Regions from separate parts of the Paraherbaspirillum soli genome, predicted to be linked through region 2. Evidence: predicted binding sites of a transcription regulator. Region 2 holds the regulator's gene; the other holds the start of a gene.

The links. Region 2 encodes sigma-54, which starts transcription at its own class of promoters, with help from an activator protein. Its sites were predicted from a motif close to TGGCANGNAANCTGCTTT; they were not measured.
Region 1: the regulator sigma-54 is predicted to act here: its motif matches at 7,253-7,270, upstream of prpB (methylisocitrate lyase).

Annotation. Positions count from the first base shown of each region.
Region 1 is NZ_JBHSMT010000005.1:63,564-74,164, forward strand. It holds gene ACFPM8_RS01210 (esterase/lipase family protein) at 508-1,188, opposite strand; gene ACFPM8_RS01215 (hypothetical protein) at 1,204-1,464, opposite strand; gene ACFPM8_RS01220 (pseudouridine synthase) at 1,514-2,425, opposite strand; gene ACFPM8_RS01225 (arsinothricin resistance N-acetyltransferase ArsN1 family B) at 2,419-2,910, opposite strand; gene ACFPM8_RS01230 (bifunctional 2-methylcitrate dehydratase/aconitate hydratase) at 3,143-4,594, opposite strand; gene ACFPM8_RS01235 (hypothetical protein) at 4,626-5,021, opposite strand; gene prpC (bifunctional 2-methylcitrate synthase/citrate synthase) at 5,121-6,284, opposite strand; gene prpB (methylisocitrate lyase) at 6,309-7,199, opposite strand; gene prpR (propionate catabolism operon regulatory protein PrpR) at 7,450-9,099, shown strand; gene ACFPM8_RS01255 (hypothetical protein) at 9,163-9,645, opposite strand; gene ACFPM8_RS01260 (hypothetical protein) at 9,676-10,584, opposite strand.
Region 2 is NZ_JBHSMT010000008.1:151,924-162,524, forward strand. It holds gene uvrA (excinuclease ABC subunit UvrA) at 1-375, shown strand, start outside; gene ACFPM8_RS03275 (phytanoyl-CoA dioxygenase family protein) at 525-1,304, shown strand; gene ACFPM8_RS03280 (LysE/ArgO family amino acid transporter) at 1,305-1,904, shown strand; gene ACFPM8_RS03285 (monovalent cation:proton antiporter family protein) at 1,920-3,908, opposite strand; gene ACFPM8_RS03290 (KpsF/GutQ family sugar-phosphate isomerase) at 4,076-5,095, shown strand; gene ACFPM8_RS03295 (KdsC family phosphatase) at 5,095-5,691, shown strand; gene lptC (LPS export ABC transporter periplasmic protein LptC) at 5,688-6,281, shown strand; gene lptA (lipopolysaccharide transport periplasmic protein LptA) at 6,336-6,884, shown strand; gene lptB (LPS export ABC transporter ATP-binding protein) at 6,881-7,627, shown strand; gene ACFPM8_RS03315 (RNA polymerase factor sigma-54) at 7,636-9,105, shown strand; gene hpf (ribosome hibernation-promoting factor, HPF/YfiA family) at 9,254-9,607, shown strand; gene ACFPM8_RS03325 (DUF4197 domain-containing protein) at 9,765-10,421, opposite strand; gene ACFPM8_RS03330 (deoxyguanosinetriphosphate triphosphohydrolase) at 10,495-10,601, opposite strand, start outside.

The DNA.
Region 1 (10,601 bases), on a different contig from region 2:
ATCCCCTGCGGTGAAAAAAATGTTGATAAGGCGGAGTCAAACCTGATCCGCAACAGCATTTGATTTGCATTGCAATAGCTGGCAAGCGCCATTCATTGAGGGGACCGCTTGCCCGGTCCCGTGTAGACGTCAATGCGCGTTCTTTAGCGGCAGATATATCGCCTCGCCGTCACTTTCAGGCGGGTCAATAGCCGAGCTTGCGAGTGTTCCGAGATGTGGATCAGCGCAGGATTAGCGCAGCGCGCTGCTATGGATGGTCATCGTGGATAGACATGTTTCTCCCCAAATACCGTTTTAATTTTTAGATTTGTTTCGATTTCATAGTAGCGAACGGTTTTTATTCCGCAAGGGAATATTTCTATGCGGGCATAAACAACATAAGGCTGAATGAATGGCAGCTCGCAACCGATAGCCGGCGACTACAAAGGACAGTTGACAAAGGGGATAGGGAGCAATGACTTGGTATGCATTGATACCGCTTGAAACAACATGCAGAACCGCCTGTTGTTATTTTTTACTGCCGTCCAGGTGCAGGTCCGGCTCCGTACCGCGCATGGTGCGCACCGCGGCCACGATGTCGTCAGTCACCTGGCGCGAATTCATGATGAAGGTATGAATGGTCGGCACCATCACCACCGGCAGCGATGCCAGCTGGGTTTCGGTCAGGGACAGGATGCCGTCGTTGAGTTCATCGCCCAAGGGCAGCCAGCGCCCGCGCGGGCCGCTGGTGCCGGCATAAATGCGGACCGGAACACTGGGCAGCGGCAACGCATCCATGAAATCCTGTTGCGCCAGCAACTGTCCCATTTCACCCGTCAGCATACGGAACAAGCGCCATTGCGCCACTCGCTTGGCGTAGGTGGATGCCTTCATCGGCGGCGCCAGGAAAAAACATGCCTCCGGCGCTCGCGCCAATTGCGGCAGCACCGCCCGCGTCAGCACACAGCCGAGCGAATGGCCGATCACAATGTATTGCGCCGCTTCGGCGCGCGCAGCGATGAAGCGGCGCAAACGTTCGACACAAGGTTGCCAACGTTCCAAGGTCGCGGAATAAGCAAACAAATGCGGCTGGATTCCTGCCGCCCGCAAGCGCCTGGCCAGAATCAACATCGAGATGGGGGTATGCCCCATGCCATGAATCAGAATCGCGCGCATGGGCGTATTGCTGAATTGATGGTCGATCATCATCGCTTGTTTACTTACTTATTTATCTTTTCTGACCAGCTGCTTTTCAAAGGCGACGTCCAGCTTGCTGACGCGCTTTGGTTTTTGCGGGCCGTAGCCATTGACGAACTTCACGAAGTCGTCCAGCTCCAGCGCTTCGCTGACACGGATGGCCGGTTCGGCGCCGGCATTCTGCGCCAGATAAAACAACTCGTCGGCGGTGCGCACCATCGAATAGCGCAAGTCGGTGCTGCGGGCGTTGAGGCGTTCTACTGCTGCGGTGGCTCGGGTCGATCTCATGCGGTTCTCCTGTTCATCATCATATTCTTCTCAACTTTCAAAGCCAATCTCAAAGCGCCCTGCCGCTTTCAAAATAATGCTGCCGCCCGCTCAACGGGTCCTGGAACCCGATCGCGCGCGCCAGCAATTTCAGCGGCGTCGAAAAATCATCTCCTTTGCAAGGATGCGCATCGGGATAGAACGCGTCGTTGACGATCGGTATCCCGAGCGCTGCCAGATGCACCCGCAGCTGATGTTTTCTGCCGGTCAGCGGACGCAGGCGATACAAGCTGGTTTCAGCACGTTGTTCGATCAGTTCGATGCGGGTTTCCGAATTGGGCTCGCCGGCCACTTCCTGCATCCGAAAAAACGGCGTGCCGTCAACCATCCGGCTGCGATAGACCAGCGGCAATCTGCGCGCCAGATCCGGCAAGGTCGGCGCCAGCGCCTCGTACACTTTATCAACCACTCGTTGTTGGAATAGCGATTGATAAGCGCCGCGGCTGGCGATGTCATGCGAAAAAATCACCACCCCGGCAGTTTCGCGATCGAGCCGGTGAATCGGGGTCAGATTGGCCAGACCGGTTTTCTTTTTCAGGCGCACCAGCAAGGTTTCGTGCAAAAAACGGCCGGTCGGGATCACCGGCAAAAAATGTGGTTTGTCGGCAACCAGTATCCTGTCGTCCTGATACAGGATGGTTTCTTCAAACGGAATCGGCGTTTCCGCTTCCAGCTCGCGGTAATAAAAAATACAGCTGCCGCGCCGGTACGGGCTATCCGGCTTCAGCCGCGCGCCTTTGCCGTCGACCACCTCACCGCGCTCCATGCGCGCGATCCAGGTGGCGCTGTCGATCGCGGGGAAACGCTGCTCCAGGAAGGTCAGCAGATTGGGCCAGTCGCCGACCGGCAGCCACAGGTAGCTGGGGGCGACGCCATCGACGATAGGCAACGGCGGCAGCGGCGATGAAGAGAGTGTCACAATAATTTTTGCCAATAAGCTACGTCAATCCATCGGTCGAATTTTTTGCCGACCTGGGTAAAATGCGCGACTTTTTCAAAGCCCATTTTTTCATGCAGCGCGACGCTGCCCGGATTCGGCTGCGCGATGCCGCCGATCACGACGTGCACCGGCAGCTTGGCGAGTTCCGCCAGCAAAGCCCGATACAGCGCAGTGCCCAGACCTTTGCCGGCTGCCTCGTCGGCCAGATAGACCGAGCTCTCCACCGCATGCCGATAGGCGGCGCGCACGCGCCATTTGGTGGCATAGGCATAACCCAGGATCTGCCCGTCCACTTCGCACACCAGCCACGGAAAAGTCGCAGTGATATCGGTCACCCGCTGCGCCATTTGTTCCGGCGTCACCGCTTCGGTTTCGAAACTGATCGTGGTATTTAACACGTAGTGGTTGTAAATACGGCAGATGGCGGCTGCATCGTCGATGGCTGCCGGGCGAATGATGTGAGTCATGGTGCGGGTGGATGATAGAGCTGGCGGGAGAAAGTGCAAATGCATGCAATGATACCGCGCAATTGCTTCCGATTAGAAAGAACTGTAGGGCGGAAAAGCGCAGCGTCTTCCGCCATGCATACCTCTGTCGCATGTTGTGCGGGCGATGCGGCGGATAACGCTGCGCTCATCCGCCCTACGCAGTTGCATCGGCCTCAAATGCAAAGCGCCCCGTCTGGCGGGGCGCAATTTTTTAGATCACATACAGGTCAACATACTCATTGACCGCCATGTCTTCCAGCTTCTTCTGGTCGAGTGAAATGTCCAGGATTTTTTGCTGTTGCTTGAGCGGGAACTGGCGCGCCAGATTGGTTTTGAACTTGGCTTCCAGCAGCGGGATGCCGTCCTTGCGGCGGCGGGCGTGGCCGATCGGGTATTCGACCACGATTTCCTTGAGTTTCTTGCCGTCCTTGAATTCCACCGTCAATGCATTGGCGATCGAACGCTTCTTCGGATCGTGATAATCCTTGGTGAAGTCCTTGTCTTCAACGCAGACGATCTTGTCGCGCAAGACGTCGATCCGTTTGTCGGCGGCGATATTGTCTTCGTAATCGCTGGCGGTCAGGCGACCGAAAATCAGCGGCACCGCCACCATGTACTGGATACAGTGGTCGCGGTCGGCCGGATTGTTCAACGGGCCCTTCTTGTCGATGATGCGGATGCAGGCTTCATGGGTGCGGATCGTGATTTGCTTGATATCGTCCACCGACTTGCCGGCCTTGGCCAGTGCGGCGTGCAAGGTCATCGCGGCTTCGACCGCGGTTTGCGAGTGGAACTCGGCCGGGAACGAAATCTTGAACAGCACGTTTTCCATCACATACGATTCGTACTTGCGCTGGAACTTGAACGGCTGGCCTTTGAACAGGACGTCGTAAAAACCCCAGGTCTTGGCAGTCAACACCGATGGGTAACCCATCTCGCCGGTCTTGGCGATCAGCGCCAGACGCACCGCGCGCGAAGTCGCATCGCCGGCGGCCCAGGACTTGCGGGAGCCGGTGTTCGGCGCGTGACGATAGGTGCGCAGCGCCTGACCGTCAACCCATGCCAGCGACACCGCATTGAGAATTTCTTCGCGAGTCAGTCCCATCATTTCGGCGACCACCGCGGTCGAGGCCACCTTGACCAGCACCACGTGGTCCAGGCCGACCTTGTTGAACGAATTTTCGAGCGCGATACAGCCTTGGATTTCATGCGCCTTGATCATGCCGGTCAGCACGTCTTTCATCTTCAGCGGCTTCTTGCCGGCGGCAATCGCATTGCGCGACAACCAGTCGGCAGTCGCCAGGATGCCGCCCAGATTGTCGGATGGATGACCCCATTCAGCGGCCAGCCAGGTGTCGTTGAAATCCAGCCAGCGGATCATCATGCCGATGTTGAAGGCGGCCTGGATCGGATCGAGCTGGAATTGGGTGCCGGGCACTTTGGCGCCGTTCGGCACCACGGTGCCTGGAACGATCGGCCCCATCAATTTCTTGCAGGCCGGATACTCCAACGCCTCCAGACCGCAACCCAGGGTGTCGATCAGGCAGTTGCGGGCGGTGTCGTAAGCGACTTTGGAGGTGATCTTGTATTTCGTCACGTAGTCGACGATATCGACCAATACTTTGTCGTATTTGGGACGGACGTTGGAGATAGCAGCTGACATGGTTTTCCTTGTAGTTAAGTAATCGAATTGTTTAGCGCAACTTGCATTCATTCGCCAGTTGCTGTCCCGACTTGGTATTGAGCAGCATAGACTTGGCTGGAATCTGGATCCACACCAGGCCGCTGGACTTGTCTTCCAAACGTACCGCACCGGTGCTGGTCGAGGCGGCTGTCATCGGATAGGCACGACCTTTCCAGGTCAATTTCACCGCGCCGCCGGCATCGCTGGCGAGAGCGATGCGGTTCCCCATTTCACAATAGAAATTCCCGGTCACTAAATTGGCCGCTGGTGCCGGCGCCGGCGCCACGTCCACCGTTTTGACCGGTTCGGCCGGCTTGGTTTCAGTCAGAGGCACGTTTGAGCCGCAGCCGGCCAGCAAGCCGGTGAGGGTCAGAATTGAGGCAATGCGAAATTTAAAAGCGTTCATTTTGTTACCTGCCGATAGGCGTTTAGTTGCAATGAGCCTCCCCAGCAATCGCTGGGGAGTAAGTCGATTGGCTCATCGATGCGCCCATGTTGCGGACGCTTATTTTCGCTTGCCAATTGGGATAAATTTTAGATCTTCCGGACCGACATAATTCGCCGACGGACGAATAATCTTGTTGTCGATGCGCTGCTCGATGATGTGCGCAGCCCAGCCGGAAGTGCGGGCGATCACGAACAGCGGCGTGAACATCGCGGTCGGCACGCCCATCATGTGATACGACACCGCCGAGAACCAGTCGAGGTTGGGGAACATCTTTTTGATGTCCCACATCACCGTTTCAAGCCGCTCGGCAATATCGAACATCTTGGTCGAGCCGGCATCTTTCGACAGCTGGCGCGCGACTTCCTTGATCACTTTGTTGCGCGGGTCGGAGATGGTGTACACCGGATGGCCGAAGCCGATCACGATTTCCTTGTTTTCCACGCGCTTCTTGATGTCCGCTTCGGCCTCGTCCGGATTGTCGTAACGCTTCTGGATTTCAAACGCGACTTCGTTGGCGCCGCCATGCTTGGGACCGCGCAATGCGCCGATCGCGCCGGTAATGGCGGAATGCATGTCCGAGCCGGTGCCGGCAATCACACGCGCGGCGAAAGTGGAAGCGTTGAACTCGTGTTCGGCGTAAAGAATCAGCGAAGTATGCATCGCTTTTTCCCATGCCTTGGACGGCTTCTCGCCGTGCAGCAGGTGCAGGAAGTGGCCGCCGATCGATTCATCGTCGGTTTCGACGTCGATCCGGTTGCCGTTGTGGCTGTAGTGATACCAGTACAACAGCATCGAGCCGAACGAAGCCATCAGGCGGTCGGCGATATCGCGCGCGCCCGGTGTGTTGTGGTCGTCTTTTTCCGGCAAGATACAGCCCAGTGCCGAGACCCCGGTACGCATCACATCCATCGGATGCGACGCCGCCGGCATCCATTCGAGTGCGGCCTTGACGTTGGCCGGCAAGCCGCGCAAGGCTTTCAGTTTGGTTTTGTAGGCTTTCAGTTCCGCGCTGTTGGGCAGCTTGCCGTGCACCAGCAGATGCGCGATTTCCTCGAATTCGCAGCTATCGGCGATGTCCAGAATGTCGTAGCCGCGGTAGTGCAAATCGTTGCCGGTTTTGCCGACCGTGCAGAGCGCGGTATTGCCGGCCGTGACGCCGGACAGGGCCACCGATTTCTTCGGGGTGAAAGTGGGTGTTTGCGATGTAGCTTGTTCACTCATGCAGTTCTCCTTGATTGAATCGGATTATTTTGCTTTTTGTTGCGCGAATAACGCATCCAGCTTTTGCTCGAATTCGTGGTAGTTGATGCGCTCGTACAATTCGGCCCGGGTCTGCATCGTATCCACCACATTCTTCTGGGTGCCGTCGCGACGCAGCGCTGTGTAGACGTTTTCGGCCGCCTTGTTCATCGCGCGGAATGCCGACAGCGGATACAGCACCAGACCGACATCGACCGATTTCAGCTCGTCCACCGTGAACAACGGCGTCGCGCCGAACTCGGTGATATTGGCCAGCACCGGCACCTTGACCGCGGCGGCAAAGGTTTTGTACATGTCGAGCTGGGTGATCGCCTCTGGAAAAATCATGTCGGCGCCGGCTTCGACGCAGGCCATGGCGCGCTCCAATGCGGCATCCAGGCCTTCCACCGCCAGCGCATCGGTGCGCGCCATGATGACGAAGTTGTCATCGGTACGGGCGTCGACTGCGGCCTTGATGCGATCCACCATTTCCTGCTTGCTGACGATCTCTTTGTTGGGGCGGTGACCGCAGCGCTTGGCGCCGACCTGGTCTTCGATGTGGATCGCCGCCGCGCCGAACTTGATCATGGACTTCACGGTGCGGGCGACGTTGAAGGCCGACGAGCCGAAGCCGGTATCGACATCCACCAGCAACGGCAAGTCGCAGACGTCGGTAATGCGCCGGACGTCGGTCAATACATCGTCCAGATTGGAAATCCCCAGATCGGGCAAACCCAGCGAGCCGGCAGCGACGCCGCCGCCAGATAAATAGATCGCCTTGAAACCGGCGCGCTTGGCCAGCAATGCGTGGTTGGCGTTGATCGCCCCCACCACCTGTAGCGGCGACTCGTCCCTGACCGCTTGTCGAAATGCAGCACCTGCCGAATATTGCGTCATGTCCTCACCTTGTCTTTGATGAAACAGTTTCATGGATAATTTGCTGAACTCTTATTGCAATCGCCATGCCATCCGCTGAATTCTTGGCAGAAATATCACCTGCCGCGGCCCATGCACAGCATATGCTTATTTAGAATCAAGCACTTAGCCGCACGGCATCGACTGCGCCGTGACATTGCGCCGGCTTCAATTGTGTTCCATACTTCGTTCCGCTCATAAATTTGAAACATAAATGAAACATCATTGAAACATGCCACGCCCACTGCCCCCACCGCATCCGTCATCCCGAGATCACAATGAGCGGCCGGTCATATGGACCGCCTCGGTATCGCGTCTGTTCGACCTGTTTCGCGACATCACGCTGGAATTCGATCATCAAGCCAACATCGCACCGATTCAGCTGGGATTCGAAGATGCGGTCCAGCACATCCGGGAACGGCTGGCGACCGAGCGCTGCGATGCGGTGATTGCCGCCGGTTCCAATGGCGCTTATCTGAAAAGCCGGTTGTCGGTCCCGGTCATCATCGCCAAAGCCAGCGGCTTCGATGTGATGCAGGCGCTGGCGCGGGCTCGCAAGATCACGCCGCATGTCGGCGTTATCACCTATCAGGAAACGCTGCCGGCACTGAGCGAATTCCAGGCCATGTATGGCTTGAACATCGAACAGCGCAGCTACGCCACCGAAGAAGATGCCAGAGCCCAGATCAATGAATTGAAAGCCGTCGGCATCAAGGCCATCGTCGGCGCCGGCCTGATTACCGACCTGGCCGACGAGGCCGGGCTGACCGGCGTGTTCGTCTATTCCGCGGCGTCGATCCGGCAGGCTTTCAACGATGCGCTCGAATTGGCGCGCCTGACCCAGCTGGAAGCGGCGCGCGGCCGCAGCCATCCGGTGGCCGACACGCTGCGGGCCAAACATGGATTGAATGACTTACGCGGCAGCTCCGACGCGATGGAGGCTGTGCGCAGGTCGGTCACGCTATTTTCGCGCTCGCCGGCAACCGTATTGATTCACGGCGAAACCGGCACCGGCAAGGAGTTGGCGGCGCAAGCCATTCATCGCGAACATCCGTTGGCGCAAGGCACTGCCGCCGGCAAAACCATGCGCCCTTTCGTCGCCGTCAATTGCGGCGCGATCGCCGAATCGCTGCTGGAATCGGAACTGTTCGGGCATGAAGAAGGCGCATTCACCGGCTCGCGCCGCGGCGGCCGCGCCGGTCTGTTTGAGGCCGCGCATCGCGGCACCTTGTTCCTCGACGAAATCGGCGAAATGCCGCTGGCGCTACAGACCCGCTTGCTGCGCGTACTGGAAGAGCGCGAAGTGGTCAGGGTCGGCGGCACCCGGCCGATTGCGGTCGATGTCCGCATCATCAGCGCCACCCATTGCGATCTGGAAGCAAGAGTACGCGACGGCCGTTTTCGGGCCGACCTGTTTTATCGGATCAGCGTGTTGCGCCTGAATTTGCCGCCCTTGCGTGCTCGTTCGGACGACCTGGTCGCGCTGGCGGAATGGTGTTTGAAACACGCGCTGGCATCGCTCGACTTGCGGCCGCATGCCAACCTGCATGCCGAGGTGGCGGCCTGCGCAGCGCTGCTGGCCGGCTATGCGTGGCCGGGCAATGTGCGCGAATTGCGCAACCTGATGGAACGGGTAGCGTTGTTCCTGGCGGCGGAACCGTTGCGGGCGCTGACGCCGGCATTTTTGCTGTCGGTGGCGCCGGAGTTGATGGCTGGGGTTGAGTTGGGAAGGCGTGCTACCGAAACGGCATTGGCAGCGCCGAAGCTGCCGGCGGTAACGGAATCGGTCGAACAGGTGCTGGCGCGATTCGGTGGAGATCGGGCTGCGACGGCCAAGTATTTGGGAATTAGCCGGACCACGCTGTGGCGTAAATTAAAGTAGGACCAACACCCAATTTTTGCAACGGCTTGCCGAAATATTTCCGATATCCGCGATTGCTATTTTTCAAGGCCGTTTAATACCGAAGAATATCTTGTTATAGCCAGATTTTTCCGGAGTTCCATAAATGATAAATACCGCACCTGTTAGCAGTATTTTTTCTTGTCGGAAAGCAGCGGTAATTAATCCTGATGCATTCGTTTTCAAATCTCCCCTTTCACCGATAACATCATACAAAGTAGCCGGACTATGAGTAACATCGGTGATTGTCCCATCTGCCTCAATCATTTCAACCTTCAGTTGAAGACTCCGGCCCATCGTGATAGGAACAATATTAGCTTCATAGATCGCTCCGGCCTGCTCAGTATTTGTAACCAATCCTTTTCTTTCTAGGCTCTCCATATCGCGCTCCCCCAGAACAGGGCGTCTATCAATGCTGATACGTAACTCCACATTTGGTCCTGTACCGGGATAAGTCGTGCTTATTTCCGCCCACGCCATCGTCGGGAACAACAGTAATGCTGCGCAAAAAAATCTGACTATATTCATCAAACCCTCCTTCGTATGTGAAATTTACTTTCAGCTTTTGGAACGGCTTGCCTGACATAGTGTCCGTATTTTATTCCGTGTTGCTGCAATGACCTTGCTTGCAAAAAATGTCGGAATAATTCCATTTTGTTCAGCAACACATTCATTAATATACGCACCTACCTCATCCCAATCCCTATCAGTACCGCATCCATTTTCGTTGAGCGCTTTTTGTAAATCTTGTTCTATATGATATTCAGCCATCTTGTCCTCGCATCTTTTCTTTTTCACATAGCTTGGAAGGTATTCCCACTGAGAACCGCAGGCTTGCATCACCTCATTCCACTTCCCCGACTTGTCCAAAAACGGCCGTACAAAAGCCGGCACAACCTTGGTCAGCCACGTCTTGTCTTTCATTTGCGGACGGCTGCCGCAAGAGTATTTGGCAATGCAACGTTGATTGATAACGAAACCATTGGTCGAGTCCTTTTCAGGCTGTGGGATTTTATCCAGCGCTTCCACCATCGCGTAGCACAGATCATTCGGCTTGATATAGAACAAGCGTATCGAGTCTGATGAATAGCAAATCGGAGCAGGCCACTTTCTATGGATCCAGCCTTCAACCATGAACTCGTTGCGACCCTCGAATAGTCTAACGGGGCCATATTCGGTAGATGCATCGAAAAAGGGCATTGGACTGGGGAGAGGTGCAAACTCGGAAACGTAGGCCATGTCGTTATCCGGTATGCCATAGATATGTTTTTGTATGACGCCAATTCCATGCCAGTTATTTAACCAGACTTGCGGCCGACCAGCTGCGGTAATGTTGACATCAGCTGTGCGAAAGACACTGTTCTTTGCTGGCGAGGTGAAATACAGGCTGCATGATTGGGCACTGCCGTAAGAGCAGCAGCTTATCAATGCGGATGCCACTAACCATGACAGTCGAGGTTGATGCATGCTGCCCCCTGCAAACG
Region 2 (10,601 bases):
TACATCCGCCTCGGCCAAAGCGCGACCACGCTGTCCGGCGGCGAAGCGCAACGCGTCAAACTGTCGCTGGAACTGTCCAAGCGCGACACCGGCCGCACGCTCTACATCCTGGACGAACCGACCACCGGCCTGCACTTCCACGACATCGACCTGCTGCTGAAAGTGATCCATCGCCTGCGCAATCAAGGCAACACGGTGGTCATCATCGAACACAATCTGGACGTCATCAAAACCGCCGACTGGCTGATCGACCTGGGACCGGAAGGCGGCGCCGGCGGCGGCCGCATCATTGCCACCGGCACGCCGGAAGAAGTGGCCGCAAACCCGGCCAGCGTCACCGGGAAATACCTGGGGCCATTACTAAAGAAAAAATAGTAGGGCGGAAAAGCGCAGCGCCTTCCGCCGTTCTGGATGCGTCGAACGCATGTGGTACATCCAATGGCGGATAACGCTACGCTCATCCGCCCTACTTCTTCATATTTTTGCGTAAGCCCTGACCATCATCGTTTTCGGAGATAGCGGCAATGTCCACCAGCACCAAAGCAGCGCTCTCTGCTGCGCAAGTAAATGCTTTTGAAAAAGACGGATTCCTGATCCTGCCGCGCATGGTAGCGGCCGCCGACTGCGAAGTGATGGTCGCGACCACCAACGCCCATCTGGCGCAGGCGCTGCCGCCGCTGGAATACGAAGCGGATGTCGGTTACGCCGGCGCGCCGACTTCGCTCGACAGCGTCGGCGGCCGCACAGCGCGCCGCTTGCGCGATGCTTACCACCGGCACGATTCGTACCGCCGGTGGGCCACCAATCCGCAACTGGTGGCGATGCTGGAACAACTGCTGGGCGAGCGCGTCTGCCTTACTTTGTCGCACCACAATTGCGTGATGACCAAGCACCCGCACTTCGGCACCGCGACCGGCTGGCATCGCGATATCCGCTATTGGTCCTTCCCTCGCAATGAACTGATTTCGGTCTGGCTGGCACTCGACAACGAGGACGAAAACAACGGCGGCCTGCGCTTCATCCCCGGCTCGCATCGGATCGACATCCAGCGCGGGCAAATGGACGATCTGGATTTCCTGCGTCCCGACGTGGCGGAAAATCAAGCCTTGTTTGCGCAGGGCAAAGCGGTGCAGCTGAACCGGGGCGATGTGGTGTTTTTCCATAGCGGCCTGTTCCATGCCGCCGGCCGGAACAACAGCGAACTGGTGAAAGAATCCGTCGTGTTTGCCTATCACGGACTGAGCAATCCGCCGATCGCCGGCAGCCGCTCGGCTGCGGCCGAAAGTATTTTGCTGGGCGTTTGAATGGCGGTATTTAGCTATGGCTTCCTGGTTGGGCTTTCGCTGATCCTGGCGATAGGAAGCCAAAATGCCTTCGTTCTGAAGCAGGGTATTCGCGGCCGGCATGTTTTCTGGGTCTGTCTCAGCTGCGCCGTTTCCGACGCGCTATTGATCGCCATTGGCGTTTCCGGCTTTTATGTGTTGATCAAAGAAATGCCGTGGATCGATACTTTGTCTAGGTATGGCGGCGCCGCATTCTTATTTTGGTATGGCTGGCGCAGCTTGATGGCTGCGTTGAAAACTTCCGCTTCGTTGTTGCCAAGCGAGAAGGAGGAAGCTTCGTTAATCAGGACGCTTGGCATCTGCCTGGCGCTGACGTTTCTCAATCCGCATGTCTATTTGGACACGGTTGTGTTGCTGGGCTCGGTATCGACAAAATTTCCCGGCGAGTCTTTTCCGTTTTGGGCAGGCGCTGCCACCGCCTCTTTTCTATTCTTTTTTATGCTCGGCTATGGCGCTGCATTTCTAAGGCCGGTTTTCGAAAAACCGCGATCATGGAAAATCCTGGAGTGCATCATCTGGATCGTGATGTGGGCCATCGCCCTGCGTTTGATTATTGAATAAACCCCTCAGGGCACCTCAAGCTTGCAGCAGCCGCCCCTCAGCCCTGGAAATGCCCTCCGCCGCGCCGCGCAGCACCACGATGTCACCCGCCTCCAGCACTGTTTCCGGCGTCACGGCGATGCCCGCCCTGCCGCGCCGCACTGCCGTGACTTCTGCGCCGCATTCCGCCAGCGCCAGCAGCGCCAGCGACTTGCCGACGGCGGCCGCGCCATCCGGCAGCGCCACCGAATGCAGACGTACCTGCAAGTGATCTTCATCGTCGGGAACATCGCTGACGCCGTGGAAATACCCGCGCAGCGCTGCATAACGCTCGTCGCGCGACGCCTGCACCCGATGCACCACCCGGCGCAACGGCACGCCCAGCATGACCAGCGCGTGCGAGGCCAGCATCAGGCTGCCTTCGATCGCCTCCGGCACCACTTCGGTCGCGCCGGCGGCACGCAGTTTGTCGAGATCGGTGTCGTCGTAACTGCGCACGATCACCGGCAGCGCCGGCGCCAGCTCGTTCACATGGCGCAGCACTTTCAATGCCGATGGCGTGCTGGCGTAAGTGATCACCAGCGCGGCGGCGCGATGCAAGCCGGCCGCCACCAGGCTTTCGCGGCGCGAGGCATCGCCGTAGGACACCTGGGCGCCGGCCGACCGCGCATCGCGCACCCGATCGGGATCGAGGTCGAGTGCGTGATAAGCGATGCCCTCCTCTTCCAGCAACTTGGCCAGACTTTGACCGCTACGGCCGAAGCCGGCGATGATCACGTGCTTCTTGGTCGCCATGGTGCGGGCCGCGAGCTGGGTCAGCGCCAGCGATTGCATCATCCATTCATTGGCCGACAGCTTCATCGCGATCGCATCGGATTGCGCCAGGATGAACGGTGCGGCCAGCATCGACAACACCATCGACGCCAGGATCAACTGGATGATCAACGGATCCATCAGCCGCAAGCCACCAGCCTGGCTCAGTAGCACGAAGCCGAATTCGCCGGCCTGCGCCAGCGCCAGACCGGTGCGCAAGGCAACGCCGCTGGACGAGCCGAATATTTTTGAAAGCGCGGCGATCAGCGCAAATTTGAGCAGCACCGGACCGCTTAGCAGCAGCAATACCAGCCACCAGTTTTCGATCACCAAACGCAAATTCAGCAGCATGCCTATGGTGATGAAGAACAACCCCAGCAGCACATCGCGAAACGATCTGATGTCCTCTTCCACCTGGTGCTTGTATTCGGTTTCCGAGATCAGCATGCCGGCGATAAACGCTCCCAGCGCCAGCGATAGCCCCGCACGCTCGGTAATCCAGGCGGCGCCCAGTGTGACCAGCAGCAGGTTGAGCATGAACAGCTCTTGCGAGCGGCGCCTGACCACGACCTGGAACCAGTTGCGCATCAGCTTCTGACCGAAAAACAGCAGCAGCACCAGCACGACGACGGCTTTGGCGCTGGCCCAGGCCAAGGTCAGCAGCAGGTTGTCAGAATGTTGGGCCAAGGCCGGAACGATGATCAGCAACGGCACCAGCGCCAGATCCTGGAACAGCAGGATGCCGATGATGCGGCGGCCGTGTTCGGTTTCCAGCTCCAGCCGTTCGCTCAGCAATTTCGAAATGATGGCGGTGGACGACATGCTCAAGGCTCCGCCCAGCGCGAACGCCGCTTGCCAGCTGATATGGAACCATCGCGGCAGCAGTGTGGCCAGCGCCCAGCCCAACAGCATGGTGGCGGCGATTGTCACCATCACTTGCGCCAGGCCGAGGCCGAATACCAAGTGACGCATGGCCGTCAACTTGGGCAGCGAAAACTCCAGCCCGATCGAGAACATCAAAAACACCACGCCGAATTCGGCCAGCGCATGGGTCGCCGCACTATCCTCGGCAAACCCCAACGCATGCGGCCCGATCAGAATGCCGACCGCGAGATAGCCCAGCATCGGCGGCAGATGAAAGGTGCGAAACGCCACCACCCCCAGCACGGCGCATCCAAGCAAAAGAATCGTGAGTTCAAGTCCGGAAAGCATCATCGCCAATCTAGTCAATTAGTCTTGCAGTCAAGCTTAAGAATCAAGCTTATTAATAATTTGTATTTTTTACAGCAACTATCATCAATTGCTGCAAGAAGCAGATTAATTGTTTCCGACTGACACTGGCAAGTTTTTTGCTTTGAGAATTCGTTTATACTTTCGGGATGAGTGTAACCGACGCCAAAATCTTGCCAAAATCCTTTCACGCCATCCGTGCGCTTGAGCTTGCTCGCGAAACCCTGCAAATCGAAGCCGATGCCATCATCGCATTGAGAAATCGGATTTCCGATCAGGCCGACGATCCTTTTGCCATCGCCGTTGAATTGCTGCTCAACTGTAGCGGCCGGGTGGTCGTATCAGGCATCGGCAAATCCGGCCATATCGCCCGCAAAATTGCGGCGACACTGGCTTCCACCGGCACCCCTGCCTTGTTCATCCATCCTGCCGAAGCGGCGCATGGCGATCTTGGCATGGTGACTGAAAACGATACTTTCATCGCCATTTCCAACTCGGGCGAAACCTCCGAGTTGATGGCGATTGTGCCGACCGTCAAGCGGATGGGCGCCACCCTGATTGCGATGACCGGCAGCGACAGCTCGGCGCTGGCGCAACTGGCCACGGTCCACCTCAACGTGCGGGTCGACCAGGAAGCCTGTCCATTGAACCTGGCGCCGACCGCCAGCACCACCGCCACGCTGGCGCTGGGCGATGCGCTGGCGGTAGCGCTGCTGGACGCGCGCGGCTTCCGCGAAGAAGACTTCGCCCGCTCGCACCCGGGCGGCGCGCTCGGACGCCGGCTGCTGACCCATGTACGCGATGTGATGCGCAGCGGCGATGCGATTCCGGCGGTGACCGCCGAGGTCTCGCTGTCGGCGGCACTGCTTGAAATCACCCGCAAGGGGATGGCGATGACCGCCGTGGTGGATGATCGTTATCACGCGATCGGCGTGTTTACCGACGGCGATCTGCGCCGCCTGATCGAACAGATCCAGGATTTCACCAATGTCACGATTGCCGATGTGATGCATGCCAATCCACGCACCATCGGTCCCGATCAACTGGCGGTCGATGCGGTGCACATGATGGAGCAATACCGCATCAATCAATTGCTGGTGGCGGATGCCGAAGGCAAGCTGGTCGGCGCCCTGCACATCCATGATCTGACCCGCGCCAAGGTTATCTGATGTCGGCCGCCACTTCGATCATTGCCACCGATAGCGGGACGCCGAGCGCAGACGTGCTGGCACGCGCGGCACGGGTGCGCCTGATGATCTTTGACGTCGATGGCGTGCTGACCGACGGCGGCCTGCTGTATGGCGCCGATGGCGAACAGCTCAAGCGCTTTAACGCGCTGGATGGTCACGGCATCAAGCAATTGCAGCAATCGGGCGTCGCCACCGCGATCATCAGCGCGCGCCAGTCCGGCATTGTCAGCCGCCGCGCCGGCGATCTCGGCATTGCGCATGTGCAGCAAGGCGTGCACGACAAATACGCTGCATTTGTAAAGTTAATGGCACAACTCGGATTAAGCGAAGATGCCTGCGGATTCATCGGCGACGACGTGATCGACTTGCCTATCCTGTCATGCGCAGGATTTGCCGTCAGCGTCCCCAACGGCCATAGCGACGTCAAATCCCGCGTCCACTATGTGACCCAGGCCAGCGGCGGCCATGGTGCGGCGCGCGAGGTGTGCGATTTGATCATGCGTGCGCAACATACCTATGACGCCACGCTGGCCACTTATCTGCGCACCAATCCGCTGAATAAAAATCCGGCATGAAGAACCTCCGTTCCGCTTATCGCTTTCGCTTCATTCTGCTGCTGGTGCTGGTTACCTTGCTGGCGCTCGGCAGTTTCTGGCTGGTGCAAGTGATGCGCAAGGATACCGAAGACATGCTGCCGCATCAGACGCGGACCGAGCCTGATTATTACGTCGAGAAATTCAACTATGTGCAGATGTCATTGAGCGGCCAGGCGCGCTACAACATCTCGGGCGACCTCCTCACGCACAATCCGGCAGACGATTCATTTGACGTTCAAAAGCCGCTGATCCACAGCCTGGACAAAACCAAGCCGCCAATGAATCTGCGCGCCGAGCGCGCCAAGATCGAGGACAACAACAGCAAGGTGCACTTGTACGGCGACGTCAATGCGGATCGCCCGCGCACACCGCTGGCTGACAATTTTCACCTGAAGTCCGAATACTTGTTGCTGCTGCCTGACGATGACGTGATACAGACCGACAAGCCGGTCGAGATCACGCTGGGGCAATCGATATTGAATGGCACCGGCATGCACTTCAACAACGCCACGCGCGAATTGAAGTTGTCGAGCAAGGTGCGAGGCGTATTTCACCCAGCGCCGCATTAACCGATCGGACTTCGTCAGATGCAACGCGGCCCTATTCTTCACCCAGGATTCAACATGAAACGAATATTTTTTCTGTCCTTACTCGCACTGCAGCTAACGGCAATGCCGGTCGCACATGCGGAAAAGGCGGACTCCGAAAAGCCTGCCAATGTCGACGCCGACCAATTGACTTACGACGACGTCAAGCAGGTCAAGATCTTTACCGGCAACGTGGTCATGACACGCGGCACGCTGCTGATGAAAGCCGACCGCGTGGTGCTGACCACCGACCCATCCGGCTATGAGTTTGCGACCCTGTATGCAAAACCGGGCGGCCTGGCGACCTTCCGCCAGAAGCGCGACGGCGGTCCCGATTTGTGGATCGACGGCCACGCCGAACGGATCGAATACGATGGCAAGACAGAAATCGTCAAACTGTATTCAAAAGCCCAAATGCGGCGTCTTGAAGGCGTCAAGCCGACCGATGAAGTCAACGGCGAATTCATTTCCTATGACAGCCGGGCCGAATACTATTCGGTCAACAATACGGTCAACGGCACCAGCCAGCCCGGCGCCGGACGCATCAAGGTCATCATCCAGCCACGCGACAAGGCGACCCAATGACAGCTGCCAGCACCCTGATCGTCAAAGGCCTGCAAAAAAGTTACGGTGCGCGCCAGGTGGTGCACGACGTCTCGCTCGAAGTGAAGTGCGGTGAAGTGGTTGGCCTGCTGGGTCCTAACGGCGCCGGCAAAACCACTTCGTTTTACATGATCGTCGGATTGGTCCCTTCGGACGGCGGCGAGATCGATCTGGACGGCGTCGACATTTCGCGACTGCCGATTCATCGCCGGGCCGTGCTAGGGCTGTCTTATTTGCCGCAAGAGGCATCGGTATTTCGCAAGCTGACGGTGGAAGACAACATCCGCGCCGTGCTTGAATTGCAGCGGCCGAATGGCAAAGCGCTGAGCAAGGACGAGATCGAGGCCCAGTTGCAAAAATTGCTGCACGAACTGCAGATTGAAAAACTGCGCGAGAGTCCGGCACTGTCGCTCTCGGGCGGTGAACGACGGCGAGTTGAAATTGCCCGGGCACTGGCAACCAATCCGCGCTTCGTGTTGCTGGACGAACCTTTTGCCGGCATCGACCCGATCGCCGTCATCGAAATCCAGCGCATCGTGCGCTTCCTGAAAGAGCGCGGCATCGGCGTCCTGATCACCGATCACAATGTGCGCGAAACACTGGGCATTTGCGATCGCGCCTACATCATCAACCAGGGCAGCGTGCTGGCTAGCGGCAGTCCGGATGACATCATCGCCGACGAGTCGGTACGCCGCGTTTATTTGGGTGAACACTTCCGCATGTAACGGCACAGATGAAACAATCTCTCCAACTCCGCACCTCCCAGCATCTGGCGCTGACGCCTCAGTTGCAACAGTCGATCAGACTGCTGCAACTGTCGACGCTCGAACTGCATCAGGAGCTGGAACAAATCCTGTCGGACAATCCGTTGCTGGAGCGCCTCGACGACCCGCTCGACAACTCGGTGCGGCTGCTGGCGGATGGCGCCATTAGCGGCACCCAATCGACCATGGATGCGCCGACCGGCGACAGCGAAGTAAGCAGCTCGCCGAGCGAAAGCGAGGCTCCCGTCGATGCGCCGGCGGCGGCGGAAAATGGCGACACCGAGTGGAGTTTTGACGACGTCGCGCACAGCTCAAAAACACCGGACGACGAAGACTCGCGGCCTCAACTGGAGGCGCAGGAAACAACACTGCGAGAACACTTGCAGCAGCAAATGCGGGAAACGCTGCATGACCTGCGAGACCGCGCGCTGGTCGAACTGATCATCGATGCGCTTGACGATAACGGCTATCTGGAAGAACCGCTGGAAGAAATCCATGCGCGCTTGCCGTCCGAGCTAGGGATTGAAATCGAAGAGCTATCGATGGCATTGAAGATGGTCCAAAGCTTCGATCCGGCCGGGGTAGGCGCCCGCAGCGCCGCAGAATGCCTGACGCTGCAAATCAGACGTTTTGCCAAAGTGCCGCTTGTAACCCGGCGCCTGGCGCTGATCATTGTGCAAGAACATCTGACGCTTTTCGCCCAGCGCGACTTCAATAAAATCAAGAAAGCGCTCGACTGCGACGACGAGGATTTGCGCGAGGCGCAGGCGGTCATCAAACAATGCAATCCGCATCCAGGTGCTCCGTTTGCAGCCAACGCTTCTGATTATGTGGTGCCGGATGTGATTGTCAGGCGCACAAAAGGCGGCTGGCAAGTGATGTTGAATAATGACGTGATGCCAAGACTGCGCGTCAACGCGCTGTACGCCAATATCCTGAAACAAAGCAAAGGCGAAGGATCGCTGACTTCGCAGCTGCAGGAAGCCAAGTGGCTGATCAAGAATATGCGGCAGCGTTTCGACACGATCTTGCGGGTCGCGCAGGCCATCGTAGAACGCCAGCGGAATTTCTTTTCACATGGCGCGGTCGCCATGAGGCCGCTTGTGTTGCGTGAAATAGCTGATACACTAGGTTTACACGAGAGTACTATTTCTCGTGTAACCACTCAGAAATACATGCTGACACCCCACGGGATGTTCGAACTCAAGTATTTCTTCGGTAGCCACGTCGCTACTGAGGCAGGTGGAGAGGCCTCCTCAACAGCGATACGGGCGCTCATTAAGCAATTGATAGGAGCTGAAGATTCAAAAAATCCTTTCTCTGATAGCAAGATTGCCGAAATGCTCGCGGAACAAGGGATGGTGGTAGCTCGCCGGACCGTCGCAAAATATCGCGAAGCGTTAAAAATCCCGCCAGTAAATTTACGCAAGGCCTTGTAGTTCTCTTTTTGTTTGACTGTTGGACCCCGTTGCTGCGTTCGGACAGAGCGCATCTTATAAGATTGATCTCCCCCAAAAGATTGGTCAGCTAAAGATTAAGCTCATATCGGATCCGGACCTCCAGCAACATCCTTGATAGGAGCGCTGTATGAACTTCACAATCAGTGGGCATCACCTCGAATTAACCCCTGCCATTCGCGAATATGTACAAAGCAAAATGGAGCGCATCAAACGCCACTTCGACCATGTCATCGATATCAGCGTCATTCTGACCGTCGACAAAATCACTGAAAAAGAAAAGCGCCAAAAAGCGGAAATCAATCTGCGCGTAAAAGGAAAAGACCTGCATGCAGAACATATTGCCCAAGATCTTTATGCTGCCATCGATGGGCTGATCGACAAGCTCGATCGCCAGGTGAAGAAATACAAGGACAAGATCCAGGATCACCAACACGATGCAATCAAGCATTTCCCGGAAGAGATTCCCGCCGCCGTGACCTGATCCGGCCGTCAAATGAACCTATAGGCATATGAACTGGAACCGGTTCTAGCCTATAAATGAACAAGGGCGCAGTCAATGCGCCCTTTGTTATTTTGGAACCCGGGCCACCTCGGCCTTGATGCTCGCTGATCAGCGTCTCAAACTATCATTCAGCAATTTATTTAAGTACGCCAAACACTTTGCTGATAATCGCACTTCCCGCACCGATCGGATCGTTGCGAATTGCTTTCTCTTCTTCACCAATCATGGTGTACAAGCCGTCCAGCGCACGTTGCGTGACATAGCCTTCGACAGTCGCTTGCTGCACTGGAACCAGGCCGGTTTTGCTGACTTGCTCCATGGTAGCGTTATATTGCGCCGACAGACCGTTACGATCGGTAATCTTCTTCACCATTGGCAAAAACTTTTCACCCAACTGGCTTGACGTCTTTTGCTTGAAAAAATTGGTCACGGAAGTATCGCCGCCGGTCAGAATATTTTTCGCGTCGCTTATCGACATTGACTTCACTGCGTTCAGCAGCAGCGGTTTGGCTAATGGCACGGCAGACTCGGCAGCATGATTCATCGACACCACCAGCTCATCCAATTGCTGCCCTTTACCTGTCATTCGTAATATGGGCATCGCTTGTTCGAGTATTCTCGGCAAACCGATTTTCACTTTGTCGTTATTCAGGAAGCCGTTTTCGACACCCAATTTGGATACCGCGCTATCAGCCCCTTTTTGTAGCGCCGCTTTCAGACCGCTACTCGCATCCTGATTGCTCAGATCGCTGAGCGAAAAAGCGAATACTGCAGATGCCGATACGGCCAGCATCAACGCCAGTGTGGATAGCCGGAGAATTTTCATACTTGGTCCTTGGTGAGTTTAAATGAACAATAACGATATCTTAGAGATGCCCTTCATCTACCAGGAACAGGCGCCTATGCTCGCGTATCGCGTAACGATCGGTCATGCCGGCGATGTAATCTGCTACCTGGCGCGCCTGCAATTGCG